DNA from 2 places in the Paraburkholderia sp. BR14320 genome. Region 2 is predicted to be linked to the other one. Evidence: riboswitches for the same ligand, from Rfam matches in the RefSeq annotation. Region 2 holds a riboswitch; the other holds the start of a gene.
The links. A riboswitch is a leader RNA that binds a small molecule or an ion and turns the genes downstream of it on or off. The one in region 2 is predicted to bind thiamine pyrophosphate.

Region 1: linked by a shared signal. The riboswitch ahead of thiC (phosphomethylpyrimidine synthase ThiC) and the one ahead of AB3X89_RS17240 (FAD-dependent oxidoreductase) in region 2 are both predicted to bind thiamine pyrophosphate.

The regions. Positions count from the first base shown of each region.
Region 1 covers NZ_JBFPKG010000076.1:2,810-18,057, forward strand. Annotated here, with positions in the region: gene AB3X89_RS36355 (DUF1328 family protein) at 16-192, opposite strand; gene AB3X89_RS36360 (sensor histidine kinase) at 383-1,870, shown strand; gene AB3X89_RS36365 (entericidin A/B family lipoprotein) at 2,089-2,226, shown strand; gene AB3X89_RS36370 (DUF4397 domain-containing protein) at 2,475-3,272, opposite strand; partial or broken gene AB3X89_RS36375 (FAD-dependent oxidoreductase) at 3,581-5,624, shown strand; gene AB3X89_RS36380 (EamA family transporter) at 5,661-6,587, opposite strand; gene AB3X89_RS36385 (pentapeptide MXKDX repeat protein) at 7,023-7,271, opposite strand; gene AB3X89_RS36390 (molybdopterin-dependent oxidoreductase) at 7,365-8,168, opposite strand; gene AB3X89_RS36395 (cytochrome b/b6 domain-containing protein) at 8,244-8,894, opposite strand; gene AB3X89_RS36400 (DUF1223 domain-containing protein) at 8,944-9,804, opposite strand; gene AB3X89_RS36405 (hypothetical protein) at 9,912-10,370, opposite strand; gene AB3X89_RS36410 (GreA/GreB family elongation factor) at 10,970-11,374, shown strand; TPP riboswitch at 11,517-11,634, shown strand; gene thiC (phosphomethylpyrimidine synthase ThiC) at 11,723-13,654, shown strand; gene AB3X89_RS36420 (glycine zipper 2TM domain-containing protein) at 13,801-14,025, shown strand; gene AB3X89_RS36425 (hypothetical protein) at 14,211-14,690, shown strand; gene AB3X89_RS36430 (L-lactate permease) at 14,909-15,248, shown strand, end outside.
Region 2 covers NZ_JBFPKG010000016.1:70,692-85,939, forward strand. Annotated here, with positions in the region: gene hisG (ATP phosphoribosyltransferase) at 1-130, opposite strand, end outside; gene murA (UDP-N-acetylglucosamine 1-carboxyvinyltransferase) at 127-1,389, opposite strand; gene AB3X89_RS17180 (BolA family protein) at 1,501-1,740, opposite strand; gene AB3X89_RS17185 (ABC transporter permease) at 1,756-2,520, opposite strand; gene AB3X89_RS17190 (ABC transporter ATP-binding protein) at 2,517-3,449, opposite strand; gene AB3X89_RS17195 (lipid asymmetry maintenance protein MlaB) at 3,640-3,960, opposite strand; gene AB3X89_RS17200 (phospholipid-binding protein MlaC) at 3,957-4,589, opposite strand; gene AB3X89_RS17205 (VacJ family lipoprotein) at 4,704-5,768, opposite strand; gene mlaD (outer membrane lipid asymmetry maintenance protein MlaD) at 5,780-6,319, opposite strand; gene mlaE (lipid asymmetry maintenance ABC transporter permease subunit MlaE) at 6,411-7,178, opposite strand; gene AB3X89_RS17220 (ABC transporter ATP-binding protein) at 7,175-7,996, opposite strand; gene thiE (thiamine phosphate synthase) at 8,091-9,194, opposite strand; gene AB3X89_RS17230 (thiazole synthase) at 9,191-10,006, opposite strand; gene thiS (sulfur carrier protein ThiS) at 10,114-10,311, opposite strand; gene AB3X89_RS17240 (FAD-dependent oxidoreductase) at 10,377-11,507, opposite strand; TPP riboswitch at 11,729-11,852, opposite strand; gene AB3X89_RS17245 (ABC transporter ATP-binding protein/permease) at 12,279-14,030, shown strand; gene AB3X89_RS17250 (hypothetical protein) at 14,264-14,737, shown strand; gene AB3X89_RS17255 (hypothetical protein) at 14,802-15,248, shown strand, end outside.

The DNA of each region.
Region 1 (15,248 bases), on a different contig from region 2:
ACTGCGATGGCCGCGCTAATCGATCATTTTCTTGGTCACGACGAAGCCGAGCACGAGGAACACCACGCACAGCACGACAAACACGAAGAACAGGAACTTCGCGATCGCCGCTGCGCCGGCTGCAATGCCGGTAAAGCCGAGAAGACCCGCGATCACCGCGACGATCGCGAAGAACAGCGCCCACTTCAACATGATGGTTTTCTCCGGAAATATTGAATGAACGATCGGGTCCATGCTATCGATGCGCGGCGCCGCGCGCATTCCGACGCTCGCCGTTTTTCGTGTGAGAATCCGCTTACATTGGATTACGACGACGTTACGCGCGGCTTCGCGCGACGCGGGAGTCGACGCCTGAGTCGACGCCCTCTTTCTGGAGCAGCAAGTGTCGAATCTGCAGAACCCACCGGAACAGTCTGGCGCGCGCGCCACCGCGCGGCTCGCCGACTGGATGCGCAGGCGCAGCTGGGCGATCGCGATGACGGTCGCGATCGTGATCACGGTGGGCGGCCTCGTGATTCTGGAGAGCGCGCGTCAGCGCATCACCGCCGAGTACGAAACCGCGCTCGAAGCGCGCGACGTCACCGTGCAACTGAGCACGCTCGCGAGCGACCTGTCGCGCCTCAGCGCGCAACAGAACCAGTTTCTTCTGACGAAGGACGACGCATCCGCCCACGCGTTCTGCGCGAGCGCCGCGCGCATTCGCGACACCACCCGGCAGTTGGACCGCTTCTATCGCGGCGGCCGCGCGGACAGCGCGGAGCTCGCAAGCTTTACGCAGATTCTCGCGCTGATCGACGCGCGCATCGGCGCCGGCGCCGCCGCGATGCAGCACGCAGCGCCGCATCCGCTCGAACTCGGCGCATGCGGGCCCGCGAGCGACGTCAATCCGGCGGACGCGTCGTTGATCGACAGCACGCTCACGCTGCTGCGCGACAACGAGGACCGCCGCGCGCAGCACGCGCTGGCCGCGAGCCGCGCCGATCAGCGGCTGTCGACGCTGTGCGCGGCGGGTCTGTCGGCGCTGAACATCGTGCTGTTCATTCTGCTGTTTCGCAATCTCGGCATCCAGATCGACCGGCAGGCGCGCGCACAGCGTCAGCTGATTACGCAGCAGGAGGAACTCGACCAGCTGGTGGGCGAGCGCACGCGGCAGCTCGAAGCGCTCGGCTGGCATCTGCAGGCGGTCAGCGAAAACGAAAAGACCCAGCTCGCGCGTGAGCTGCACGACGAGCTCGGCGCGATCCTGACCGCATGCCGGATGGACGTAGCATGGGCGCGCCGCAAGCTGAAGGACAGCGAGCCGGACATCGCCGACAAGCTGCAGCGCGCGCTCGTCAATCTTGACCAGGGTATCGCGCTGAAGCGGCGCATCATCGAGGACATGCGGCCGACCGTGCTCGCCAATTTCGGGCTCGTCACCGCGCTGCGCACGCTCGCCGACGAAGCCGCGCAGCGCAACAACTGGACGCTCGAGCTGCACCTGCCCGCCGACGATGTCCAGCTCGACGAGCAGACCGAGATCGCGCTCTTTCGGGTCGCGCAGGAGTCGCTGACGAACGCCGCCAAATACGCGCGAGCCTCGAAGGTCGGCATCGCGTTGCGGGTCGGCGATGGCGAGGTCGCGCTGCATATCGCGGACAACGGCGTCGGCATCATGCCGGCCGATCTGAAACGCACGCATACGCATGGCCTGCTCGGCATGCGCCAGCGCGTGGCCGCGCATGGCGGACGCTTCGACATCCGCCGTGGCGCGCAAAACGGCACCGAAATCGACGTCGTGATGCCGAGCGCAAGCACCGCGACGCCGTCGGTGGATCAGCCGCTGGCGCCGCCGGCCACGCCGTCCACTTCGTCGCAAAGTCCCGTCTGACGGGCGCTCGCCGCGGCACCGCAAAGCCGTTGTAGGAGTGCGCCGACGCAAACACCGGAGCACGCCTACAACAAAATCGCGGCACGGCCGACAGCGCGGCCCCCACCCTTTTTTTACCATGCAATCAGGCCGGTTCGAAACCGGATCGAAACCTGATCGACTGGCATGGCCCCGGTCGGACGACATCAACCGATGCATTCTCGACAAGGAGAAGTTTCATGACTCGACTGATCGCTTTGCTTGTGCTCGCAGGAACCGCCATGCTCGTCACGGGTTGCAATACGATGGCGGGCGCCGGCCAGGATATTTCGAAGGGCGGCCACGCCATCACGAACGAGGCGGAAAAGGCAAAATAGACCGGCACATGGCAGCAGGTTTTAGAGAGCCCGTCGCGGGATGCCGCGGCGGGCTTTTTTTGTGCATGTTGGCTTGCAACGCGACGCGTTTTCAGAGCGCCATCAAACAGAACGGCGACCCACTGTCGTGGATCGCCGTGCCGTCCCCCCATTTTCCGACCATCCGGAGTCCTTGATTGTCCGGCTGGCGTAAGCGGTTCATCGATGCTCGCGCCGCGCGAGGCTCATCCGGTAATCGGCGGCCCGCGTCATTGCCCGGTCAACGTATTCGACAGTTCCACACTCGGCGTGCTCGTATTGCCGTTCTGTACGACCAGCAGATGAATCTGCCCCAGCGCCAGTTGGCTCAACACGCCCGCGATCGGCACCGAGGTGATCAGCCAGTCGGCGTTGTTCGCCAGCGAGAACGAGTTCGACTGGAAGATCGGCGTCTTGCTGCCGGCCACCGTCGCGATCAGCACGTACTGGCCACCCGACACGTAGATCGAATCCTGGCCGCTCGCCGGCACCGCGTTCTTGAACGACACGCCGGCGATCGTCGGCGACACGTTGGCGATGCTGGTGGCGGTGGCCTGCACGAGATAGAGGTCGAGGTCGGGCGCGTTCGCCGACGCATTAAAGCCGCGCACGCGCGCGTCATTGGTCAGCAGGCCCTTGTCGAACGGATCGTCGATCAGGCCGATATCGGGCGCCGACAGACCCGGCAACGCTAGCACCGTGTACACGTGGCCCTTCGCGACATCGGGGAAGCTGCCGCTCGCGAGCGCGTTCTTCGTGCCGGTCGCCGCATAAGCGACGGTCGTCGGGCCCGTGTCGATATTGGTGAGGTTGGTCACGCCTTTATACGAGATGTTGGTCTGTCCGGAAGGCGCGCTGCCATTGACGAGGAAGTCGACCGCGGGGCCACCCGGAAGCGCGTGAACGAAGTGAATCTCGGGATTGGTCAAGCCCAGCGTCTTGCCTGCATCGCTGCCACCACCGCCGCCGCACGCGCTCAGTACCGCCGCGGTCGCAACGACCGCTACCATGGTTCGGATAATTTTCATTGTGTTCACCTGTTCTCGATGTCGGGCTTGACGCTCATCGCCCATTGATACGTGGGCGACCGCGGGAAGCCTCGCGGTCGCCCTCCTCCCGTCCGTGCCGCACGGCGCGCCGGTTTTGTCGGTGACGCGTCCGTGTCGATGGACGCTCAAAATCAGCAATGGGTGTGCCGTGCGCTTAATAGCTGGCGCGAGACAACCGACTAACGTCTTGCGGATCAATGGATTGCGACGATTAGAATTTTTCCTCGGCGGTCTGGTCTGGCGCGCGGTGTATCGTTCGTGCGGCCCTCCACTTACACGGTCCCTGCATGTCTTACCAACACTTACTCGCCGAGCTCGACCTGGGCTTCACACGTCTGACCAACCGCGTCGTGATGGGCTCGATGCACACGGGCATGGAAGACCGCTTCTGGCATTACCCGCAACTGGCCGCGTACTTCCGCGAGCGCGCGAAAGGCGGCGTCGGCCTGATCATCACGGGCGGGATTTCGCCGAATCGCGAGGGCTGGGCTGCTGCCGTTCGGCGGCACGCTCAACTCGGTATTCGATCTGCGCAATCACCGGCTCGTGACCGAGGCCGTGCATGCGGAGGGCGGCAAGATCGCGCTGCAGATCCTGCATGCGGGCCGTTATGGCTATCAGCCGTTCGTGGTGTCGGCGTCGGCGTTGAAGTCGCCGATCTCGAAGTTCAAGCCGCGCGCGCTGACGCTCGCCGGCATCGAGCGCACCGTGCGCGACTACGCGCGCTGCGCGCGGCTCGCGCAACGCGCGGGCTACGACGGCGTCGAGATCATGGGCAGCGAAGGCTATCTGTTGAACCAGTTCCTGTGCCCGCGCACGAACCGGCGCACCGATCGATACGGCGGCAGCATCGAGAATCGCATGCGGCTCGCCTGCGAGATCATCGAGCGGGTGCGTGCCGAATGCGGCGAGCGCTTCATCGTCGTGTACCGGCTGTCGCTGATCGATCTGGTCGAGGGCGGCAATACGTGGGAGGAAACCGTGCAGGTCGCGCAGGCGCTCGAAGCGGCCGGCGTGACGTTCTTCAACACCGGCATCGGCTGGCACGAGGCGCGCGTGCCGACCATCGTGACCTCGGTGCCGCGCGCGGCGTTCACCTCGCTGACCGCGCGTCTGAAGGCCGCGGTCAACGTGCCGGTGATCGCGTCGAACCGTATCAACACGCCTGAGGTCGCCGAAGCGCTGATCGCCGATGGCACGGCGGATCTCGTGTCGATGGCGCGGCCGCTGCTCGCCGATCCCGAGTTCGTGCTGAAGACAGCCGAGGACCGCACGCACGAAATCAACACCTGCATCGCGTGCAATCAGGCCTGCCTCGATCACACGTTCAGGAATCAGCGCGCGAGCTGCCTCGTCAATCCGCGCGCGGGACGCGAAACCGAGCTCGTCTACCGGCCGCTCGCAAGCGCACAGCAGGCGCGCTCGGTCGCAGTGGTCGGCGCCGGGCCGGCCGGGCTGTCGGCCGCGACCGTGGCGGCCTCGCGCGGGCATCGCGTGACGCTGTTCGAGGCCAGCGACACGCTCGGCGGCCAGTTCAATCTCGCGATGCGCGTGCCGGGCAAGGAAGAGTTCAGCGAAACGATCCGCTACTTCCGCAGCCAGTTGCAACGCCATCGCGTCGACGTGCGGCTGGGTACGCGCGTCGATGCCGCGCTGCTCGCCGCGGGCGCCTACGACGACGTGATCGTCGCGACCGGCATCGTGCCGCGGCGGCCGGCGATTGCCGGCATCGACGGGGCCAACGTGCTGTCGTATGTCGACGTGCTGCGCGGCGCGCCGGTCGGCGCGCGCGTCGCGGTGATCGGCGCGGGCGGCATCGGCTTCGACGTCAGCGAGTTTCTGCTGCATCGCGCGGGCGAGCCGCTGCCGGTGCCGCGCGATACGTGGCTCGATGAATGGGGCGTCGACCTCGCGGTGCGCGAGCGCGGCGGCCTGAAGCGGCCCGCTCCCGCGCAACCGGCGCGGCAGATCTGGCTATTGCAGCGCAAGGCCGGCAAGCTCGGCGCGGGGCTCGGCAAGACGTCGGGCTGGGTGCATCGGGCGGCGCTCGCGAGGAACGGCGTGCAGATGCTAGGCGGCGTCGAGTATCGGGAGATCAGCGCGCGCGGTCTGAGGATCGCGCGAGACGGTGCCGACGAATGGCTCGACGTCGATACGATCGTCGTGTGCGCAGGGCAGGAGTCGTTGCGCGAGCTGTTGCCGCCGACTGTCGATGGCAAGCACGGCAGCGGCGGCCCGCGCTTTCATGTGATCGGCGGCGCGAAGCTCGCGACCGAGCTCGATGCGAAGCGAGCGATCCGCGAGGGCGCTGAGCTGGCGGCGGCGCTTTGACAACGGTCGCGCGGTTCGACGAGAACCGCGCCGCGCTCAGGCGCTGCCCTTCTGGTAATCGAACCAGAACGACAAGCCGACGCTGCTCAGGATCACGATCGTCGCGATCACCGTCGAGCGCGTGACCGGCTCCCCGAGCAGCAGCGCACCCAATGCAACCGCGACGATCGGATTCACGTACATGCAACTGCTCGCGATGATCGGGCTCGTGTGGCGAATCAGATAACCGTACGCGACGAACGCGGCCATGGTGCCGATCAGCATCAGATACAGGAACGCGACGAGCGGCAGAAAATGCAGCTCGAGCATCTGCTCGCCCGCCGCCCACGCGACCAGTGTCGAGATCGCGCCGCCCAGGCCGATCTGCAGCGAAGTCGACAAAAACAGGTCCGACGGCAGCTTCAACACGCCGGCCAGATGCGCGCCGCCGGCCCAGAACAACGCGCCGCACAGAATCGCGAGGCTGCCGCCCACCGAGCCCGGCGTGCTGTCGCCGTGACTCAGAATCACGATGCCGGCGAACCCGAGCCCGACCGCGAACCATTCGCCGCGGCCGATCTTGCGTCCGGCGACGGCCGCGATCACGGTCGCGAACAGCGGCACGGTCGCGACCATCACGGCCGCGGTGCCGGTGCCGACCGTGCGCATGCCGTACGCGAGCATGCCGCTCGACAGACCCACCAGCATCGTGCCGACGAGGCCCGCGTTGCGAATTTCGGCGAGGCTCGGCCAGACCGGCTTGCGGCGCGCGGCGAACACGAACAGACCAATGCCGGCGAACAGGTTGCGCAAGCCCGACATCAGCAGCGGCGGGAACGAGCCGAGCGCGACGTGCACGGCGAGATAGGTCGAGCCCCACACCAGATAAACGACGGCAAGCGCGAGCGCGACCTTCCCTTTGCGCGTCTGCGGCAGCCACAGCGGCCAGCCACGGGGAGAAAAAACTGAGGGTTGCAGCGACATGCGTTCAGCCCGCCGTCGCCACTCGACCCGCGCGCTGCGCTCGATGCCCGCGAGGCGCCGCGCCTGCGTCGATGCCTTTCGGGCGGGATGGCGGGCACCGCATCGGCGATGCGGTCTGACGGGTGAGGCTGGCGGACATGTCGGTGGAACAGTAAGACGATGGGCGGCGCAGGAAGCGCCAGAAACGGCTGTGACGGCGGAATCGGTCAAAACGACACGACGCAACGCGGCCGCGATGCGCGGCGACGCCGCGGGCGAAAGCCGCGGCGCGCAACGCATTATGCAGTAAGCGCCGAGTGCGCCGCGCGACAGAATCGTAACTTTTTGGTTTCCTGCAACAGAAAAGCCGGGGACGCATCCCCGGCTTGCATTCAGCGTCGAATCCGTCCGATGCTCCCCGCATCGGCAGGATCGCTAAGCACCCCGCGCGCGGACTCAGTTGCCCATCGCGCCCGACGCCTCGTGCTTCATGCCCATCGCGCCGCCGCCCTTTTTCATCGAGTCGTGTTTCATCGCGTCCTTTTTCATGCCGTCCTTCGACATGCTGTCTTTGGACATCGAATCTTTCGACATCGTGTCTTTCGACATCGCATCGTTTGACATCGCGCCGCTCGCCTGCGCGAATGCGGCGCCACCGCTTGCCAGCATCAGCAGTGCGATCGTGGTGATTGCAATCTTCTTCATGGGATGACTCCGTTGGTGGTGGATGAATCGAAACCGGCTCGCGCCGGCGTGCTTCCGAAGCCGCTGCCGCAAGCGCGCGTGCGCCCGCATGCGTCAGGAGCCTCCGAACCAGTTGTAGCCCTGGTCGACCCAATAGCCGCCGGGATACGTGTTGGTGACGAATATCTCGACGATGTGCTTCGGATTCTTGTAGCCGAGCTTGGTCGGCATGCGCAGCTTCATCGGGTAGCCGTATTTCGCGGGTAGTCGCTCGCCGTCGTAGGAAAACGTCAGCAGCGTTTGCGGATGCAATGCGGTCGGCATGTCGATGCTTTCGTAGTAGTCGTCCGCGCATTTGAAGCCGACGTACTTCGCCGTCGTATCCGCGCCGACACGCCGCAGAAAATCGCCGAAGGGCGTGCCGCCCCAACGGCCGATCGCACTCCAGCCTTCGACGCAGATATGCCGCGTGATCTGCTCGGCATGCGGCAGCGCGTACAGTTCGGGCAGCGTCCACACGCGCTTGCCGGTCACGAGCCCGCTCAGCTTCAGCTGGTAAGCGGAGCCGTCCACGTGCGGCACGTCGTCGATGCCGTAGTACGCGTTGAAGGGGAACGGTCGCGTGATCTGCGCTTCGGTGTAGGTCGGCGCGAGCTGCTTCGGATCGAACAGCGCGGCCTGCGCGCGATCGTTCAGCCGCGATACCGCGCTCAGGAAGCGGTTGACGGAAGCGTCGTCGGTCAGCGAGCAGCCGGTGAGCATCGATAGACCGCCGAGCGTCAATAGCTGCTTGCCGAACAGGCGTCGCGACGGCATCGCCAGTTCGCGCTTCGCATCGAGCAGGATCGACGCGCGGTCGAGCGTGTGGCTAACACGCTGGGTGGGTTGGTCTGCTGCTTTGTCGATCGGCTTGTTCATGATTCGGTATCCCTACAGAGTTCGCGTTGCGCGTCGATGAGCGTGAACATCAGCGTGGCCGTGGGCAATCGCGGCTCAACGTCCGCGCAGCATCGCGAGCAACGAACGCGGCACGAGCGCGACCATCGCCAGATGCACCGCAAGAAACGCGGCCAGCAGCGACATCGCGGTGAAGTGCACGACGCGCGCGTTGTCGTAGCCGCCCATCAGTTCACGCAGCAGCGGAAACTGCACCGACTTCCAGATCGCGAGCCCCGACAGCACCAGCACGATCAGATCGGCGATCGCGAACAGGTAGGCAAATTTCTGCACCGCGTTGTAGACGCGCAGATCGTCGTGAGACAGCTTCCCGCGCAACGCGGCGATGAAATCGCGCAGCACCGCGCGCGGCGTCAACGGCAGGAACTTGCGCACGAAACGCCCGCTCGCGAGATTCAGCGCGATATACACGAGGCCGTTGAACACCAGCAGCCACATCGCCGCGAAGTGCCATTGCAGCGCGCCGCCGAGCCAGCCACCCAGCGTGATCCCGGTCGGAAAGCTGAACGCCGGGAAGATCGGCGACGCGTCGTAGATGCGCCAGCCCGACAGCATCATCACGATCGCGGCGAGCGCGTTCAGCCAATGCGTGATGCGCAGCCACAGCGGGTGAATGACGGCGCGCTTCGGTGCGGCGGGCGCGGCGGGTGCGCGGGGGCGCAATGCGTGCGGTGTGGGTGTGGACATGGCGGCTCTCCTCGGGCAGCGGTAGAGAATGCGGCGCGTGCGATGTCGGTCAACGGCACGCTGGAAGATCGGCGGCTTGCAGCACATCGCCGCTCGCGTCGCTTTCGACGAACGCGACCACGCCAAAGCGGTCGGCGACGTTGGCGATCGGATCGGTTTTCGCGTCGACGCTCGCATCGCGTAGATCGACGTCCTGACGAATCCGCGCGTGACCGGCGACGATTGGCACCGGCCCGAACCACGCGCGCACGACGCGTTCGTGATGCAGCGTCGCGCCGCGGTTTTCGCCCGCGCCGACCTGCGTCGTCAGCGCGTTTTCGTAGACCGCGAGATAGCCGCTCAACGGATCCGTGGCGGCGTCCGTCGTGCTGAACTGCGCATCGACATCGAACGCACCGGGTGCACGCGGACTTAGTTCGAGCGCGACATTGGCCTGCGCGGGTTCGGCGACGAGCTCGTCGATGCGGCGCTCGAAACTGTCGCGTTGCGACCAGTCGCGCAGCTCGCGGCCCGCGACGAACACTTCCGGCGTATAGATCGTGTGCGCGCCCGCGAGATGCGTCAGCGTCTGCTGACGTTCGGTGAAGCGACGCTGGGAAAACCGGTCGGTCCAGCCGAGGCTGTTCCAGTAGTCGACGTGCAGTGCGAGCGGCACGATGCCGTGGGCGGCGCCATTGCTTTTCCATTGACCGAGCCAGCGGTCGGCGGGCGGGCAGCTATCGCAGCCCTCGCTGCTGTACAGCTCGACGAGCGCTAACCGGTGCGCGGGGCTGTGTGTCGCACATTGGGGCCTGGCCGCATCTGCCGCACCTATGCCCGAAGCGCTCAGCACAACGAGCGCGAGGCCGGCGGCGGGCCTCGAAAAAGTCGCTAGGCGCTGAAGTAGCGAGCGATAGTGCGCGGTCGACATGACGTGCTCCGATCGAAATCTGCACGTTTGTCGGCCCGCGCGGCCGGTTATGACAAGCCTCTTTTAATTTTTTCCGGCATGGGTAGCGAGCCAAGGCTCGCCGCGACTCAGTCGTAACTGACCACTACCGTCACGCGCGTGTCCGTATCGGTGCGCCGCGCGTTCAGCGACAGCACCCCGCCCGCGCGATCGACCGCGTAGTGGCCGTCGCGGGTCAGCACGACGTGCCCGGCGCCATCGACGAAACGCGCTGCCACCAGATCCCGCGACTGCGTGCCGCCGTTCACTTCGAGCGCGACATCGGCCCCGCTGACGACGCCCGGCGGCGCGCTGAACGTCACCGTGCGCGAGAAGCGCTGACCGGCCACGCTCGCACTTTCGACGGCGACGCCAGTGATCGCCGTATCCGCGCTGATCTGCAGCGGCGGTGCGACGATCATCCCCACGAACCGGATCACGCCGCCCGTCACCGTCGATGCCGCCGGCGCCGCCAGCGGCGCGGCAAGCAATGCCACCACCGCGGCTGTGCGACCGAGCGTTCGCCACCGCATTCTTTCCGCTTTCATGTGCACCTCTCTGTCAATCGGTCAATCGGCGCGAGTCGCGTCGCGCCATTCACGCGCCATCCCGCGAATCGCTTCGCAGGAGTGCGGCCTTCGCTGCACTTTGATTAACGGCAATCGTGTGACTGGCTTGAACGCTATGCGGAGCACGTCGCTTTCTTCTGGCACCGCACAAAAGACGGCCGCTCGACCGAGTGCGATGTCGCGAACGGAAACGCCCGAGACAGCGTGCTAACATCAAGCTTTCGTCGCTGGTGTCGCGGGCTTCACGTTTTGCTGCGCGGCAACCTCCTGTTCGCTATTCCCATCACCTGGTCGTTTTGCCCGTGACTTCTGTGCGTCGTCCGACTTTCCGTGTTCTCGCCCGCTTGCGCCCATGCCGCGCAGGCGGCTGCGCGCGCGCGGGTGTCGCGCCGCACGGCGCCGGCGAGACGTCCCGAACGCTCCCGCTTCGCGCCGCCCGGCGCCCTTGCTGACGTAGCCTGCCGATACCCAGGGCCGCGTCGCCGGGCTCCGGGCTTTCCCATTCGTGAACTCATCCGCCGACCACCCGCATGGGGTCGTCGCACGCGGCCATCCTCCACCGCCTTATCGGAGTCCTGATGATGAAGAAGATCAAAACCTGCTATCTGACCGAACTCGACGTGACCCGCCTCGAGAAATATGCGGCCGCCAACGCCAAGCTGCAGCACGTGCTCGACGACGTGCTCGAACGCGCGGTAATCGTTGATTCGCACGATATCCCCGCCGACGTCGTCACGATGAACTCGCAAGCGACGCTGATCGATACGGCGAGCGGCGAACAAATGACGTGGACCGTCGTCTATCCGCCCAACGCCGATTTCGCGCAAGGGCGGCTGAACGTGTTCTCGCCGGCTGGCCTCGCGCTGCTCGGCGCGCGCCGCGGCGAGAGCATCCGCTTCACGCCACCCAGCGGCGATCAGCAAGTCCTCAAGATCGCCAAAATCCTGTATCAGCCCGAAGCCGCCGACGATTTTTCCCTGTAAGCCGGCTGTTCCATTGTTGTAAGTTGCCCTGTCTGACGCGGTCTCGAAATAAGCATAGGAGATGTCCGGATTCATCTGGACCAGTTTTTTTGAATCACGCAGACAGGTTGCCAAACCGCGGGCGGGCGGTGTATCGTGTGCGCTGCTAACGCGGGGGTCCTGCGTAGCGCGGAGCTGGAGGTCCGTGTTGCGTGGGTGAGAAATACCCTTTGAACCTGATCTGGATAATGCCAGCGCAGGGAAGCGTACGGATCTCGCACCAGCCTCAACAGCCTCACCTCCCAGCGATTTCCGACCACTTCCATCTCAGTCTCCTGCTTAGCCGCCCCACTTTGTACGGAGACTTACATGAGCGCCAATCCGAAGTTTATTTCCGCCGAAGCCCATGTGGACGAGGCCGCCGTCGCGCCGCTGCCGAATTCGCGCAAGGTCTACGTGACCGGCTCACGCCCCGACATCCGCGTGCCGATGCGCGAAATCTCGCAGGCAGACACGCCCGACAGCTTCGGCGGCGAAAAGAATCCGCCGATCTACGTGTACGACACGTCGGGCCCCTACTCCGATCCGGACGCGAAGATCGACATCCGCGCGGGTCTGCCCGCGCTGCGTCAGGCGTGGATCGAAGAGCGCGGCGACACTGAGCCGCTGAGCGGTCTGTCGAGCAGCTTCAGCCGCGAGCGCGCTGCCGATCCGGCCACCGCGCAGCTGCGTTTCCCGGGTCTGCATCGCACGCCGCGGCGCGCGATCGCCGGCAAAAACGTGACGCAGATGCACTACGCGAAGCAAGGCATCATCACGCCGGAAATGGAATACATCGCGATTCGCGAGAACCAGCGCCGTGCCGAGTATCTGGAGACCCTCAAGGCGAGCGGCCCGAACGGCGCGAAGCTCGCCGCGATGATGGGCCGCCAGCATCCGGGCCAGGCGTTCGGCGCGAGCGCGTTCGGCCCGAACGGCCTCACCGAAATCACCGCGGAATTCGTGCGCGAGGAAATCGCGCGCGGCCGCGCGATCATCCCGAACAACATCAATCACCCGGAAAGCGAGCCGATGATCATCGGCCGCAACTTCCTCGTGAAGGTGAATGCGAACATCGGCAACTCGGCGGTGACCTCCTCCATCGGCGAGGAAGTCGACAAGATGACCTGGGCGATCCGCTGGGGCGGCGACACGGTGATGGATCTGTCGACCGGCAAGCACATTCATGAAACGCGCGAATGGATCATCCGCAATAGCCCGGTGCCGATCGGCACGGTGCCGATTTACCAGGCGCTCGAAAAGGTCAACGGCAAGGCTGAAGATCTGACGTGGGAAATCTTCCGCGACACGCTCATTGAACAGGCCGAGCAGGGCGTCGACTACTTCACGATCCACGCGGGCGTGCGTCTGCAATACGTGCCGCTCACCGCGAACCGGATGACCGGCATCGTGTCGCGCGGCGGCTCGATCATGGCGAAGTGGTGCCTCGCGCATCACAAGGAAAGCTTCCTGTACGAGCATTTCGAAGACATCTGCGAAATCATGAAGGCCTACGACGTGGCTTTCTCGCTCGGCGACGGCCTGCGTCCCGGCTCGATCTACGACGCGAACGACGAAGCGCAACTGGGCGAGCTTAAGACGCTCGGCGAGCTCACGCAGATCGCATGGAAGCACGACGTGCAGGTGATGATCGAAGGTCCGGGCCATGTGCCGATGCAGCTGATCAAGGAGAACATGGACCTGCAGCTCGACTGGTGCGACGAAGCGCCGTTCTACACGCTCGGGCCGCTGACCACCGACATCGCGCCGGGCTACGACCACATCACGTCGGGCATCGGCGCCGCGATGATCGGCTGGTTCGGCACCGCGATGCTGTGCTACGTGACGCCGAAGGAACACCTCGGTCTGCCGAACAAGGACGACGTGAAGACCGGCATCATCACGTACAAGCTCGCCGCGCACGCAGCGGACCTCGCGAAAGGTCATCCCGGCGCGCAGGTACGCGACAACGCGCTGTCGAAGGCGCGCTTCGAATTCCGCTGGGAAGACCAGTTCAATCTCGGTCTCGACCCGGACAAGGCGCGCGAATTCCACGACGAAACGCTGCCGAAGGATTCGGCCAAGGTCGCGCATTTCTGCTCGATGTGCGGCCCGCACTTCTGCTCGATGAAGATCACCCAGGACGTGCGCGAGTTCGCCGCGCAACAGGGCGTCAGCGATAACGAAGCGCTGCAGAAAGGGATGGAAGTCAAGTCGATCGAGTTCATGAAGCAAGGCGCGGAGATTTATCAGCGGCAATAAGCGGCTTGCGCGATACGCGCGAGTTAGCCCAGCAGTATCGGAGCCCGCCGGCATGGCGGGCTTTTTTTGTGCCGCCGCGTCGAGCAGGCACGTTGTGTGCTGCGAGAAGGAAACAACTACGTCCAACAAAGAAGGGAGTCATCATCATGAAATCGATCGTTCAACTCGGTACTCGTCTTGGCACCGTCGCAGTTGCACTTTCGCTCGTCGCGGGTATCGCGGCATGCGGCGACATGTCCCCACGCACACGCGATACCGCGATCGGCGCGGGTGTCGGCGGCGCAGCCGGCGCGGCGATCGGCGGCAGCGGCTTGTCGACGTTGGGCGGCGCGGCGGTAGGCGGTGTCATCGGTAACCAGATCGGCAAGTGAGCGGCAAACGAGCGTTCCGAGGACTGACGAGGGCGGCGAATGCAGTGCGCTCTCGTCTCGACTATGCGCGTGGAAATAGACTTAAATATGCGGTTGCGGTTTTGCCACAGCGCTGCCGCGGCAAGAGCGTAAGCTCCTCACAACGACGTCGCGCGAGGCGGCATCGGTTCATCGAGGAGCGCGCCATGAAGTCCCGCGTCGTCACCCATCTTCGCGCGGTGCGTCTCTCGTCGCCACGCATATCGTTTCGTTGTTCCGCGAGATTCGCGCGGCCCGCCGCCCCGATTTCCGCGCTCGCCTCCAGTCTGTTTTTATCCGGCTGCTACTACCCCGCCGGCTACTATCCGGCGGGCTATTACACGTCGTACTATTCGACCGCCCCCGCCACCGCAGCGGACCAAACCACACCGGCCACCGATCCACAGCAGACGCCTCAAGCCCAGGCGCAAATGCAGGTCGCGCCGCAGGACATGCCGCCCGGTTATGCAACCCCCGCGCCCGTGTATGTGGCACCTCCGGTTTATCCCGCCTACTATCCGCCACCGGCTTATCCTTATCCCGCCTATTACGGCTATCCCCCCTACTATGGACCGTCGATCGCGATCGGCATTGGTGGCTACTGGGGGGGACATTGGGGCGGCCATTGGGGCGGCCACTGGCATTGACCTGTCTCTGTTCACCCGTCACCGCGCACACCCCGCCCGTACTTTCCCGGCTTGACTCGCCGATATGGCGCTCTATTCTTGAAAGGTTGCACGCAGCACCCGCTTAAATCAGGCGCAGCCGCTTGGTCGAGGCCACTCGCGAGCGTCCGCCATGCCAGAGCGACGCGCCGTCATGCGCAATCTCCCGCGTCGAATTACACAACAACGAAGGAGACGTGATGTTTCATCAACTGCTCACTCCAGTCGGTAATTCGCTTTTTGCGTCGTTTATCGTCGCCGCGCTGCCGATCATCGTCGTGCTCGCGCTGCTCGGCTGGGCGCGCAGGCCAGCGTGGCAGGCATCGCTCGCGGGATTGATCGTCGGTTTGATCGTCGCGATTTTCGTCTGGCAGTTTCCGGTCGGGCTCGCCCTCAACTCGGTCGCAGCCGGCGTCGTCTTTGCGCTCTGGCCGGTGATGTGGATCGTCTTCACCGCGATCCTGCTGTACAACATCGCGCAGCGCTCGGGACGCTTCGAAGCCTTCCGCCTGTGGATGATCGACAACCTGCCGAACGACC
Region 2 (15,248 bases):
CTTCGGCGACTTCGATGCCGGCCGCCGCGAGCAGCGGCAGCGTTTCCTCGAAGATACGCCCTTTCGACAACGCGAGCGTGAGCGGCGCGCTCACCGCCGGCGACGACGACGTTTGCGGCATCGAACTCATGCCTGACTCCCGGAAACGCGGCGCACCTTCGCACCGATCGCGTTGAGCTTCGCTTCCATGCGGTCGTAGCCGCGATCGAGGTGATAGATGCGGTCGATCAGCGTTTCACCCTCGGCGCGCAGCGCGGCGATCACGAGACTCGCGGATGCGCGCAGATCGGTGGCCATCACCTTCGCGCCGGACAGTTTCTCGACGCCGGTGACGAGCGCGGTGTTGCCGTCGATCGTGATGCTCGCGCCGAGACGGTTCAGCTCCTGCACGTGCATGAAGCGGTTTTCGAAGATCGTCTCGACGACCTGCGAGGTACCGTCCGCGATCGTGTTGAGCGCCATGAATTGCGCCTGCATGTCGGTCGGGAACGCCGGGTATTCGGAGGTGCGGAAGGTGACGGCGCTCGGGCGCTTGTCCATCCGCACGCGCATCCAGTCGTCGCCTTCCTCGACCGTCACGCCCGCTTCGCGCAGCTTTTCGGTGACGGCTTCGAGCAGCAGCGGACGCATCTTGCGCAGCGTGACGTCGCCGCCTGCCGCCGCGACCGCGCACAGGAAGGTGCCCGCTTCGATGCGGTCCGGAATCACCGTGTGCTTCGCACCGTGCAGCTTGTCGACGCCCTGGATCACGAGGCGATCCGTGCCGATGCCTTCGATCTTCGCGCCCATCGCGACGAGCAGGTGCGCGAGGTCGACCACTTCGGGTTCGCGCGCGGCGTTCTCGATGATCGTTTCGCCTTCCGCGAGCACCGCCGCCATCAGCAGGTTCTCGGTACCGGTCACGGTGATCATGTCGGTGACGATGCGCGCGCCCTTCAGACGCTTCGCGCGCGCTTCGATGAAGCCGTGCTCGATCGTGATCTCGGCGCCCATCGCCTGCAGACCCTTGATGTGCTGGTCGACCGGACGCGCGCCGATCGCGCAGCCGCCTGGCAGCGACACGCGCGCATGACCGAAGCGCGCGACGAGCGGACCGAGCACGAGGATCGACGCGCGCATCGTCTTCACCATCTCGTACGGCGCGACGAGGTTGTCGACCTTCGACGCGTCGAGCGCGACGCGCCCTTCGCCTGCCTCGATACGCACGCCCATCTGGCCGAGCAGCTTGAGCATCGTGCGCACGTCCTGCAGATCGGGCACGTTCTCCAGATGCACCGGATCGGCGGTCAACAGACCCGCGCACAGGATCGGCAATGCCGCGTTCTTCGCACCCGAGACGACAACTTCACCGGAGAGCGGGTAGCCACCTTCAATGATGAGTTTATCCATGCCTGTCGGTTCCTGATCGGCCCGGTTCGCGCCCGGACCTGCTTTGTCTGTGTTCGGCGCGCCGCTAGCTGCGTCGCGCCCTTCGTGAGTAACTCGCACTAAATTTCCAGATTACGCGTTCTGCCATTCGGCGGGCGTCAGCGTCTTCATGCTGAGCGCGTGGATTTCTTCGCGCATGCGCTCGCCGAGCGCCGCATACACGAGTTGGTGACGCTGGATCAGGCGCTTGCCTTCGAAGCTCGGCGAGACGATCGTCGCAAAGAAATGCTGACCGTCGCCTTCGACTTCGAGATGCTCGCACGCGAGTCCAGCTGCAATGTACTGTTTGACCTGTTCGGGAGTCGGCAACATGAGAGAAGCTCCTGGTCAGTGGCGCAGCTTGTAGCCGGTGGCGAGCATGCGCATCGCCACGACAGCCAGCACCACAAAGAAACCGGCGACGATCGCGAGGCTCACCAGCGGGTCGATATCCGACACGCCGAAAAAGCCATAGCGAAAGCCGTCGATCATGTAGAAAAACGGATTGAGCCGCGATACTTCGCGCCACCCGGGCGGCAGCGTATGCGTCGAGTAGAACACGCCCGACAGGAACGTGAGCGGCATAATCAGAAAGTTCTGGAACGCGGCGAGCTGGTCGAACTTCTCGGCCCAGATGCCGGCAATCAGACCCAGCGTGCCGAGGATCGCCGCGCCGAACATCGCGAACACGATGATGTAGAGCGGCGAGGTGAAAGCGAGCGGCACGAACCAGATCGTCACGATGAACACGCCGAAGCCGACGCACAGCCCGCGCGCCACGGCCGCGAGCACGTAGGCCGCGAACATCTCATAGTGCGACAGCGGCGGCAGCAGCACGAACACGAGGTTGCCGGTGATCTTCGATTGAATCAGCGACGAAGAACTATTCGCGAACGCGTTCTGCAGCACGCTCATCATCACGAGACCTGGAATCAGGAAGCTCGTGTATTCGACGCCCGGATAGACCTCGACGTGGCCGCGCAGCGCGTGGCCGAAGATGGTCAGATAAAGGAGCGCGGTGATGACCGGCGCGAGAACGGTCTGGAACGATACCTTCCAGAAACGCAGCAGTTCTTTGTAAAACAGCGTGCTAAATCCACTGTAGCCGCTCATGCGAGCCCCTCGATCACTTCTGGACCGTTCATCACCTGAACGAATACGTCTTCGAGGTCGGCTTTGCGGACCTCGATTTCTTCGAATGTACAACCGGCCGCGCGGCATTGCGCGAGGATACGCTCGACGTCGTCGTAGCTCGTCAGGCGCAGCAGGTGCTGGCGGCCATTGCCGTTGCCCGCGCCGCTTTCCGCCTCGAGTGGACGCAGATCGGCGGGCAGCACGCCGTGCGCGAAGCGCACGAACAGCTGCATGCCGGCGAAGCGCTGCAGCAGCGTGCTGGTGCGATCGAGCGCAACGACCTCACCACGGCGCAGCATCGCGATGCGGTCGCACAGCGATTCGGCTTCTTCCAGGTAGTGCGTGGTCAGCACGATCGTGTGGCCTTCACGATTCAGGCGCGAGATGAACTTCCACAGCGTCTGGCGCAGCTCGACGTCGACGCCCGCGGTCGGCTCGTCGAGCACGATCACCGGCGGACGGTGCACGAGCGCCTGCGCGACCAGCACGCGGCGCTTCATGCCGCCCGACAGCGCGCGCATGTTCGCATCGGCTTTTTCGGTGAGATCGAGATTGGCCATGATCTCGTCGATCCATGCGTCGTTGTTGCGCAGACCGTAGTAGCCCGACTGGATGCGCAAGGTTTCGCGCACCGTGAAGAACGGATCGAACACGAGTTCCTGCGGCACCACGCCGAGCGCGCGGCGCGCATTGCGGAAATCGTCGACGACGTCGTGACCGCGCACCGCGATGCTGCCTTCGTCGGCGCGGGCGAGACCCGCGAGTATGCTGATGAGCGTCGTCTTGCCCGCGCCGTTCGGACCGAGCAGTCCGAAGAACTCGCCTTCTTCGACCGTGAGGCTGACGCCCTTGAGCGCCTGCAAGTCCTTGTAGCGCTTCTTGACGTTACGAATTTCTATGGCTGACATGACTATGGGCCGCGCGCGTCGCGGCGCCTGAAGTAGCCCCGATGGAGCTTGGGGACGTGCAAATGCTGGAAGAAACGGAACCGGGGCCGATTAGGGGGCCAGTTCAACGCCCCAAAAAAACGTTTGATTATAGGGCAAAAACTGAGACCCCCGGCCTGGCCGGAAGGGGGGAGACGACGCTAGAGGAGCGTCAATGTCGCGCTGACGCAACCATGCTGGAGGCGACAGGAGAGAGAAGCGTATCGACGCCGTAGGCCTGCGCGAGACTGGCGAGACCAGCCGGCAGATTGACGATTTCGAACTTGCCGCCACGCGCCGCCGCGGCCCGCACCCACGCGAGCAGGACGGCGAGCGCCGACGAATCGAATTGCTTGAGCGGCGCGCAATCGACGCCGCGCGCGCCCGCCGCAATGCGTTGCAGACCCGCCGCGAGCGCGGCCTTCGCGCTCTCGTGGGTCAGCGTCGCGCCGCTGTCGAAGCGGTTCGCGACCTGGTTCAGCACGTCGCTCACGACTGCTTGCCCGCGGCGAGTTGCTGATTGCGCTGCGTGAGGAACTGGATCAGTCCGTCCACGCCCTTCTGCTGGATCTGCTCGTTGAACTGCTGCTGATACGCCTGGATCAGCCACGCGCCGAGCACGTTGAGGTCATACACGCGCCAGCCTTGCGCCGTCTTGTACAGACGGTAGTCGAGTTCGATCGGTTGGCCATTGTTCATCACGACCGAGCGCACCACGGTGTCGGTGTCGTCCGGGTTCATGCGGAACGGCTTGAACTGGATCTGCTGGTCGCGCACCTGCGCGAGCGCGCCCGAGTACGTGCGGATCAGCAGCATCTTGAACTGCTCGACCACCTGGTTTTGCTGCTCGGGCGTCGCGGTGCGCCAGTTGCGGCCCATCGCGAGCTGGGTGGTGCGGCGGAAGTCCGTGTACGGCAAGATCTTTTCGTTGACGAGCGCCGTGATGTGGGTGATGTCGCCCTGCTGGATCGACTTGTCGCCGCGAATCGCGTCCATCACCTGTTGGGTGACGGTTTTGATCAGCACCTCGGGGGAGTTGGTGTCGACGGTTTGCGCCGATGCGCCCGCGCTGATGAATGAAAACAACACGGCAAACAACGGAATCAGGAAGAATTTTTTCATATCGAGCTTTGCCTCAAAAATAGTGCAACAGTTTGAACGGACCTTATCACGCGAGTTCGACGGCAATCCATGCGCAAACTGCGAGAGTCGTATCGATCTGTTACGGCTGCACGTTCAATGCAATCTGAACGACGGGAAGTTGAAGCGCGTGGGCGGCACCAGTTGACCGGCCGGAATCTGCGTTTCAGGGCCGCCTTTCAGGTCTAGCGGTGGGGTTTCGGTGCCCGACGCAGCCTCCGGCGCCGACGCGCCCTGCGGTGCCGATGCGCCTTGCGGTGTTGCCACGGCCGCGCCGGATGCGGGAGCCGCCTTTGCCGGAGCACCCTGCGTGCCCGCGGCAGCGCCCGCCGCACCGGTTGCAGCGCCGGCCGGCGCACCTGCCGCCCCCGCGGCCGCGCCCGTCTCGCCTTCCTCGTACTTCGGCAGCGGCGCTTCCTCTTCATAGCTCGGCAGGTCCTGCGGACGCCGGCGGTTATCCGAGAGCAGATACTGGCGGCGCTGCAGATACGCATTGCGCACGAACGAGTATTTGTCGAGCGCCGCGCCTTCCAGCAGGTTGCTCGCGCCGAGCAGGTTCGCGCGCGTATTGACGATGTTCAAGCCCCACAAGGCCCAGCTCAGGCCCGGCGGATCGATGTAGCTGATCGGGTTCACGTAGTAGTTGCCGAGCGAGCCGAATGCGTCGCGCACCGTGCTCGGCCCGAACAGCGGCAGCACGAGGTAAGGGCCCGCCGGCACGCCGTAGTGGCCAAGCGTCAGACCGAGGTCGTTGTCGTGCTTGGGCAGCTTCGCGAGCGTCGCGACGTCGAACAGGCCGCCGACGCCGAACAACGTGTTGATCACGATCCGCATGATGTCCGACACGCCGTCCGCGATGCGCAACTGCAGCAGATTGTTCGCCGCGATATAGATGTCGCCGATGTTCGAGAAGAAGTTCGTCACGCTGTCGCGCACCGGCTGCGGCGTGACAAACACATAGCCCTGCGCGACCGGCTTGATCGCGTACTGGTCGACCTTGTCGTTGATGGTGAAGATCGTGCGGTTCAGCCCTTCAAACGGGTCGCCCTTGGTCGGCGTCTGCACGGTCGTGCAACCGGCGAGTAGCGCAGCCGCCATGGCGACCTTGCCGAACTGTAGGACGCGCGCGCCGCTGCGCGGGGTCTGCAGTTTCGTCTGCATCGTTGTTCTCCTTATTGGCCTGACTGGCCGGCAGCGCCGGAGGCCGGCGCTCCCGGCGCCGGTGTGGGGGCGGATGCAGCGGGCTTCGCTGCGCCGGAATCCGCGGCCTTGCTATACAGGAACTGGCCGATCAGGTTTTCCAGCACGATCGCCGATTGCGTCATCGTGATGGTATCGCCCGCCTTCAGCATTTCCGAGTCGCCGCCCGGCTCGAGCCCGATGTACTGCTCGCCGAGCAGACCCGAGGTCAGGATCTTCGCCGAAGTGTCTCTCGGAAACTCGAATTGCTTGTCGATATCGATCGTGACAAGCGCCTGGTAGGTGTTGCTATCGAAGCCGATCGACGCGACCCGGCCGACCGTCACGCCAGCGCTCTTTACCGGCGCGCGCGGCTTCAGCCCGCCGATGTTGTCGAACTTGAGCTTGACCGGGTAGGTTGCCTGGAACGACAGCGAGCTCATATTGCCGGCCTTCAGCGCAAGAAACAGCAACGCCACAAAACCCAGCACCACGAACAGGCCGACCCAGAAGTCGAGAACATTCTTTTTCATCGTCATCCCAAAGTGAATCCACCGCGCCGCCGCCACTTCCCGCCGTGCGCGGCACATCGTGCGCCGCCGGAAGCCGGCACGCTGCGCGGCCTTAGCTGAACATCAGTGCGGTCAACAGGAAGTCGAGCCCGAGCACCGCGAGCGACGCGTACACGACCGTGCGGGTCGTCGCGCGCGACACGCCTTCCGGCGTCGGCTTCGCCTCGTAGCCCTGAAACAGCGCGACGAAGGTCACCGCGAGACCGAACACCACGCTCTTGACGACCCCGGCGCCGACATCGCGCCACACGTCGACGCCACTTTGCATCTGCGACCAGAACGCGCCGGCATCGACGCCGATCAGCAGCACGCCGACCACGTAACCGCCCAGCACACCGACCGCACTGAAGATCGCCGCGAGGATCGGCATCGAGATGATGCCCGCCCACAGGCGCGGCGCGATCACGACTTTGACCGGATCGACGGCCATCATTTCCATCGCGGTTAGCTGCTCGCCCGCCTTCATCAGGCCAATTTCGGCGGTCAGCGACGTGCCCGCGCGCCCGGCGAACAGCAGCGCGGTCACGACCGGCCCGAGCTCGCGCACCAGCGACAGCGCGACCAGCAGCCCGAGCGCCTGCTCGGAGCCATAACGGTTCAGCGTGTAATAGCCCTGCAGCCCGAGCACGAAGCCGACGAACAGCCCGGACACCGCAATGATCACGAGCGAATAATTACCGACGAAGTGGATCTGCTTCGTGACAAGACGCGGGCGGCGCAGCAGCGGGAAAATTTCGAGCACGAGGCGCAGGAAGAAGCGCGTCGCGTAGCCGGCGGTGCCGAGCCCGGTGATGACCGAGCGACCGATCGTACTGATCATGACTGGCCTCCGCCGATGCCGAAATCCGCCGCGAGCGGCGTCTGCGCCGGATAGTGGAATCGGAACGGGCCGTCCGGCGCGCCGTCGATGAACTGGCGCACGGTCGGGTCGGTCGACGCGCGCAGCTCGTCCGGCGTGCCTTCGGCGAGCACGCCGCCGTTGGACAGGAAATACACGTAATCGGCGATCGCGAACGATTCCGGCACGTCGTGCGTGACGAGAATCGACGTCGCGCCAAGCGCCTGGTTCAGCGTGCGGATCAGGTTCGCGGTGATGCCGAGCGAGATCGGGTCGAGGCCGGCGAACGGCTCGTCGTACATCATCAGTTCGGGGTCGAGTGCGATCGCGCGCGCGAGCGCCACGCGCCGCGCCATGCCGCCCGAAATCTCCGACGGCAGCAAATCGCGAGCGCCGCGCAGGCCGACCGCGTTGAGCTTCATCAGCACGAGGTCGCGCAGCAGGTCTTCGGGGAGATCGGTGTGTTCGCGCAGCGAGAAGGCGACGTTTTCGAACACCGACATGTCGGTGAACAGCGCGCCGAACTGGAACAGCATGCCCATCTTGCGGCGCAGCGCGTAAAGGCCTTCGCGCGTCTGCCCGCCGATGTCCTGGCCATGGAACAGCACCTGGCCGCGTTGCGCGCGCACGAGGCCGCCGATCAGCCGCAGCACCGTGGTCTTGCCGCAACCCGAGCCGCCCATGACCGCGACGACCTGACCGCGACGAAAGCGCAGATTCAGATTCGACAGGACGAGCCGGTCGCCGTAACCGAAGTCGACGTCGCGCAGCTCGAGTATGGTCTCGGGGGAGGAAGGCACCAAACTGACAGTCCTTTTACACGGAAGGCCGAATTATAGGGCCATCATGCAAAAGCTGCCTTGAGGTGCCCCGTTCCTTGACTATGCCTGACGATTATTGCGTAAACGTGTGTTGCAGCGCCGAAACAGCGGCGGCCGGGTCGGCCGCTTCGGTGACCGCGCGCACCACCGCCGCGCAGCCGACGCCAGTCGCGAGCACCTCCGGCAGCACCTGCAGATCGATCCCGCCGATCGCGACGAGCGGCACCACGCCGTCGAGCAGCCGCACATAGCGCGCGAGGCGCCGCAAGCCCTGCGGTGCGGTCGGCATGACCTTGGTCGTGGTCGGGAATACGGCGCCCAATGCAATGTAGCTCGGACGAAAATGCAGCGCCTTCAGCATCTCGTAGAAGCCGTGCGTGGACAGGCCCAGGCGAATGCCCACGTCGGCCAGCGCGGACAGATTCGCGGTATGCACGTCTTCCTGACCAAGGTGAACGCCGTACGCGCCCGCCTCGAGCGCGGCCTGCCAGTGGTCGTTGATGAACACCTGCGCGTCGTGCGCGCGGCCGGCGGCCACACAGCGGGCGATCTCGCGCTTCAGTTCGTCGGCGGGTTCGGCCGACTTGCGGCGCAACTGCACCGTCTTCACGCCGTAGCCGACTACCCGTTCGACCCAGTCCGCGGTCGGCAGCACCGGATACAGACCGAGCTTGTCCGGGCAGCGCGGGAACGCCCTGGCGGGTGCCGGCGGCAGGCCGGTCAGGCGCGGGAAGCGGCCGGGGTCGGACGGGAAAGCGTCGTCGGCGCGGGTCTCGTCGCCGTCGCGCCACGCGAGCGCGAGCACCAGTGCGTCGTGCGGATCGAAACCGCAGTCGAGGAACGCGGCCAGCGCGGGAATCCAGTCTTCCGCCAGATGACCTTCGAGGCCGTACTTCTCACCGCCCAGATGCAGCGTCGCGCGGTTTTCCGCGGCGACGATCACGCCCGCGCCCCGCGTCAGCCAGCGCGCGATCTGCTCGCCGTGCTGCTGCGCGTCGGCGATCACGATCAGGTCGCCACCGTTCGGTTCGTCCGGCGCGGTCAGGCAGATGCGCCACGGCGCGTGGGTCGGCGGCCAGTCGCCGAGCCGCGCGCGGATGCGCTCGGCGGCTTCGATGAGTTCGTCGGCCGTCGGCCAGAACAGATCGCGGTCTTTCAGCGTCAATGACTGCGTCATGCCGCACCTCCATCCTGATGCCAGAACGGCATGCCGACCACCGGCGTGCTCGCGTGCGCACTCTCGCGCTCGGCCATCGGGCCCGCGAGGTACGCCTGCCGGCCCGCCGCGACGCCCAGCGCGAACGCGCGCGCCATTGCGTCGGGGTGCGTCGCCTGCGACACCGCCGTGTTCAGCAGCACGCCGTCGAAACCCCACTCCATCACCTGGGCCGCGTGCGACGGCACGCCGAGCCCGGCATCGACGATCAGCGGCACGTCCGGCAGCCGTTCGCGCAACACGCGCAGCCCGTACGGATTGATCACGCCCTTGCCGGTGCCGATCGGCGCGCCCCACGGCATCAGCGCCTCGCAGCCAGCATCGAGCAGACGGCGGCCGATCACCAGATCTTCGGTGCAGTACGGCAGCACCTTGAAGCCATCCTTGACGAGCCGCGCGGCGGCTTCGATCAGGCCGACCGGGTCGGGCTGCAGCGTGTAGTCGTCGCCGATCAGTTCGAGCTTGATCCACTCGGTCTCGAAGATTTCGCGCGCCATATGCGCAGTGGTCACCGCTTCACCCACGGTCAGGCAGCCCGCCGTATTGGGCAGCAACGGCACGCCGTGGCGCTTGAGCAGATCGAAGAAGCCGGCTTCCGCGTTGCCCTCGTTCATCTGACGGCGCAGCGCGACGGTCACCATGCCGGGGCGCGCGGCGTCGATCGAATCGGACAGCGATTGCAGCGACGGGTAGCGCGACGTGCCGAGCAGCACGCGGCTTGCGAAAGTTTGACCGTATAGCGTCAGCGCGTCGGCGCTCTGGTGAGAAGTCATTTGCATCATCCTGGTTTGCCGTCGCGGCTAGAACCGACCGCGTGACGGCAATGGGTTTTCGGCGACGGTTGCTGCGTTCGGTAAGCGGCAGGCTGGCGCGAGCGCGCTCAGCCGCCCGCGACCGGCTGCACGACGTCGAGCCGGTCGCCCGTTTGCAACGCGCGCGCCGCATGCTGCGCACGCGCGACGAAATCACCGTTGAGCGCGACCGCGAACGGCGGACGCGCGCCAAACGCGGTGAGCGCATCGGCGACGGTCGAGCCTTCGGGCAACGACAACGGCTTCTGATTGATATGAATGTCCATGGTGTTCGAATACGGTTCAATCGATGGCGCAAGCGGCATCGCGCGCGGCACGTTGGCCGCCACGCTCAGGCCGGCTCGCGCGCGAAATGCTGTTGGAACAGCTCGCTCCAGCGCGCCTCGCGCCGCCAGCCGGCAAATGCGTCGGCGTCCCCTACGCGGCCGTCGAGCAGCGCGCTCGCGAAACGTACAGCTTCGTCGGCGACTTCCGGCGCGATCATAAAGCCGTGCCGATACAGGCCGTTCACGCGCAGCGTGCGCGCGCCGTCCCACAGCAGCGCGGGACGGTGATCGGGCAAGGTCGGCCGGCACTGCGAATTCAGCTCGAGGATGCGCGCCTCGCCGAAGCCCGGATGTACCGAGAACGCCGCACTCAGCAATTCGAGCGCCGAACGCACGCTGACGGGCGACATGTCCTCGCCCTCCACCTCGGTCGCGCCGATCACGTAGAGGCCGTTCTGCTTCGGCGCGATATACAGCGGGTAGCGCGGATGCAGCAGCCGCACCGGGCGAGTCAGCTGCAGGTGCGGTGCATGCACGCGCGCAACTTCACCGCGGATGCCGCGCAGCGTCGGTAGCACGGGCTTCGCGCCGAGCCCGCGGCAATCGATCGTGATGCCGGCGTCAGGCAGCGACGCGTCGTCGATCGGCGTGTTCCAGTGCGTGTCGACGCCGCGCTCGGCAAGCCCCGCGGCGAGCGCGGACAGCACCTGGCGATTGTCGAGTTGCCCCTCGCGCGGCAGCAGCCAGCCCTGATTGAAGCGGCCGGCCAACGCGGGTTCGGCGGCGCCGAGCTGCGCGCCCGAAAGCGCGACGAAGCCGCCATCGAGCAACTCGGCCGGCGCGTTCGCGCGCACGCGGCGCTCGAACAGCGGCGCCTCCGTGCGATCCGCGTGATGCCAGACGACGAGCGTGCCGTTGCGCTGGAAAAACACCGGCTCCGGCAGTTCGGCGAGCACGCGCGGCCAGCTTTCGAGCGAACTCACGCCGAGCCGCGTGATCAGCAGCTCGGCGCTGGCGGCTTCTGCCAGCGGCGCGAGCATCGCCGCGGCGACCCACGCGGCAGCCTGCGACCCGGCGGCATTGCCGCGCTCATAGAGCGCTACGCGATGGCCGTCGCCCGCGAGGCGCCACGCGACCAGCCGGCCGCACAAACCGCCGCCGAGCACCGCGAAATCAGGTCGAGCGGAACGGTTCATCGCGCGCTCTCCGTTTGATTGCGGCGGGCAAAACCAAAGCGGCACGGCACGCCGGAAGCGGCGTGACCAAGAGAAAGATGCATGTCTGAAGAATAGGCGGTCATCGAGTCCTTTCCGTACGGCCAAAAACGCACGTACCCAGGACGAAACCGGCGGGTGAAGCCGGCCGGTCACGGCGTGTGCAGGTGAGCTGCGCTCGCCGCCCGGCGGGGAATGGAAGACGGTTGCTTCCGGAAACTTCCCGCGCCGGTATTACCCGGATCGGGTGCAAAGGGTCTCTCTCAGCCTCGCCGCCCCGGCATGAAAATCATGCCGCCTGTGGGCGAAGCACCCCTGTTTCGTCGCAGGTCATTAGACCATAAAAGGCGCGGCGCCCGCAAACCAGCGGTCCGCCGTCGCTGCCGCGATTTTGATCTGGCACCGTCTACCGAGATGTCGATGCGAAGCGGCCCGGCGGTCTGGCACAATGCCGTGACCGGTGCCGAAAAAACGCGGCGCGCGGCACTCGTGGCCGCATGCGTGGCGGCGGAATCACGGCGGACGCCGGCCCCGAAAAATTAATTTTCGCTTAAGGGCGTCACGCCAGAATCGGGCGCCCGTCCGGACTCGCGTTCATCGCGATGGCGCGATGCCCGGCCAGGTACCGCAGACCCGCCGCAGTCACGGCCTCGCAAAGGGCCGGCTGTTAACGGGATCGCCCGACATGGGTAACCAGATCGGACCCGTACGCCGCCGGAATGCACTTCGGGTCAGCACTTCATCAGGACGCTCATGACACCACATACTTCCGCCAGCCCCGCGCTGCCGTCCGACGAAAAGGTCTCCGCCTGGAGCCTGATCAAGCCTTACTGGGTTTCCGAGGAACGAGGCATCGCATGGGCGCTGCTCGTCGCGATCATCGTGATGAACCTGATCGTCGTCTGGATCAACGTGCGCCTGAACCGCTGGAGCGCAGACTTCTACAACGCGCTGCAACAGAAGAACGTCCACGACTTCCCGCATCTGTTGATGATTTTTACCGGACTCGCGTTCGGCTTCATCATCCTCGCCGTGTATGGACGCTATCTGCGCCAGATGCTCGGATTCCGCTGGCGCCAGTGGCTGACCACCCGCTACCTGAACGAGTGGCTCAACGACAGCGCGTTCTACCGCATCGAGCGTGACCGCCTCGCCGACAACCCGGACCAGCGGATCAGCGACGACCTGCAGTCGTTCGCGACCACCACGCTGTCGCTGACGCTCGATCTGCTGTCGACCGTCGTCACGCTGGTGTCGTTCATCACGATCCTGTGGACGCTCGCGGGCGCGCTGAGTATTTCGCTCGGCGGCATGCCGCTGCATATCCCCGGCTATATGGTTTGGGCCGCCGCGCTGTATGCGGTGGTCGGTTCGCTGGTCATGCAGAAGGTCGGTCATCCGCTCGTGTCGATCAACTATCAGGCGCAGAAGGTCGAGGCGGATTTCCGTTTCGGTCTGATCCGGCTGCGTGAGAACGCCGAGCAGATCGCGTTCTACAACGGCATGGAAACCGAGAAGACGAACGCGCGCACGCTGTTCGGCCGCATCCGCGACAACTGGTGGCAGGTGATGAAGTACACGAAGCGCCTGACCTTCGTGCTGAGCTTCTATGGCCAGATCGCGATCATTTTCCCGATCGTCGTCGCCGCGCCGCGCTACTTCGCGGGCGCGTTCACGTTCGGCGTGCTGATGCAGATTTCGAGCGCGTTCGGCACCGTCAGTGATTCGTTCTCGTGGTTCATCAACAGTTATACGAGCCTCGTCGAATGGCGCGCGACCGTGAACCGGCTGCGCGAATTCAAGCGCGTCGTGCATGCGCCGCGTCTGAAGGAATCGGTGTCGCCGGCCACGGAACACGGCGGCATCAACCTGCATTTCGTCGACAGCAACACGCTCACCACCGACAGCCTCACGCTCGCGCTGCCCAATGGCAACCCGCTGTCGCGCATCCGCGATATCGCGATCCGGCCGGGCTCGCGCTGGCTCGTGCGCGGTCCGTCGGGCGCCGGCAAGAGCACGCTGATGCGCGCGCTCGCGGGCCTGTGGCCGTTCGGCGACGGTTCGATCGACGCGCCGGTCAATGCCCGCATGATGTTCATCCCGCAGGTCAGCTACATGCCGATCGGCACGCTGAAGGCGGCGCTCGCGTATCCATCGGCGGCGGACACCTATGGCGACGACGAATGCCGCGACGCGCTCATCACCTGCCATCTGTCGGAATACGCGGACCGTCTGCAGGAAACGGGGCACTGGACCCGCGTGCTGTCGCCGGGTGAGCAGCAGCGCTTCGCCGCCGCGCGCGTGCTGCTGCACAAGCCTGACTACCTGTTCCTCGACGAGGCGACCAGCGCGCTCGACGCGGAAAACGAGGCGCGGCTCTATCGACTGTTCACCGAGCGGCTGCCGAAGGCGGCGATCGTCAGCGTCGCGCATCGCGAATCGCTTGCTGCGTTCCATGACGAAACGCTCGACGTCGAGCGTTCGGCCGAAGCGATAGCGGCGTAAGCGACGCGCGCGGCGCTCAGGTCAAAAAAGCGCACGACGCCGCTCCGCGCGTCGTGCGAAACATCCGGAAAGACACGAGAAGAGTTCGGAAGCATTTGCGAAGCGCACAAGCTGTTCCGCGCTTTGAAAATGCCTGCGAGCAGCGACCATAGTCGTACGGGCCGCGCCATGCGTCGGCCTTCGTTGACGTCAGTCACGTCTTTGATCGCAACCGCTCTCCGGACTTCTCGCCCATGTCATACGCTCGCCGTGTTTCACCTTTTCTCCCGTCTTTGCTCCCGCGCCTCGCGCTCGCCTGCGGCGCGGCGCTGCTCGTCACGAACACCGTCGATGCCGCGCAAACGGCCGAGCCGAATCAGCCCGCCGATATCTGCGCGGCGCTGACGCACATCGTCGATGCGAGCGATTTCCGGCAACTGCCGAGCGAGACCGCAGCGCAACTGCCGGGCGTCTCCCATTCCGACGATTGCCGCGCCACCGCGCACGCGTACGACTGCCACTGGCGCGCGCACTGGCAAGCCGACGGCGTCATCAACGATCCGCTCGAAGAACTCGGCGCCGACATCGCCGCCTGTTTTCCGCGCGTCGTGCACGACGTCAACACACCTGTGCGCCAGCATTTCGTCGTGACCACCGACGCGCGCCGCGTGAACGTCACCGCAAGCGTGCAAGGTCAGAACGAACTGCGACTGCGCGTGACGCGCTGAGCGCGCGGCCGTCGCTGCTTTCGATGACCCAGCGAATCTCGTGACCGGGATCGGGCGCCGCATTATGACCTCGCCGCCAACCGTGCGCGCGCCAGCCGCAACCAAGCCTTCGCGTCTGGGTCGGGTCGCCTCGCTGATATCGCGGCGTCGCTGCGCCCTCGCCGCCTTCGCCGCGACGCTGACACTCACGCTCGACGGCTGCGCATGGACGCTGATCCAGGCCGCCGACGCCACCGGTTCCGTGATCCAGGCCGGCTACGCGATCGCGTCTAACTACTCGTCGCCGACCTTCGTCAATGGCCGGCCCGCGGATGTGCAGCACGTGTGCATCGAAGTGAACCCGACGGTGTCGGTCGGCGATTTCGTGCCGGCGCTGCAGCTCGCGCTCGAGCGGCGCGGCATTCGTTCGGACGTCTACAATCCGGGCACTTCACCCGCCGGCTGCGAAGCGCGGCTCGTCTACAACGCCGCGATCGACTATGGGCGTCGCTCGTTCAGCGACGAATCGATC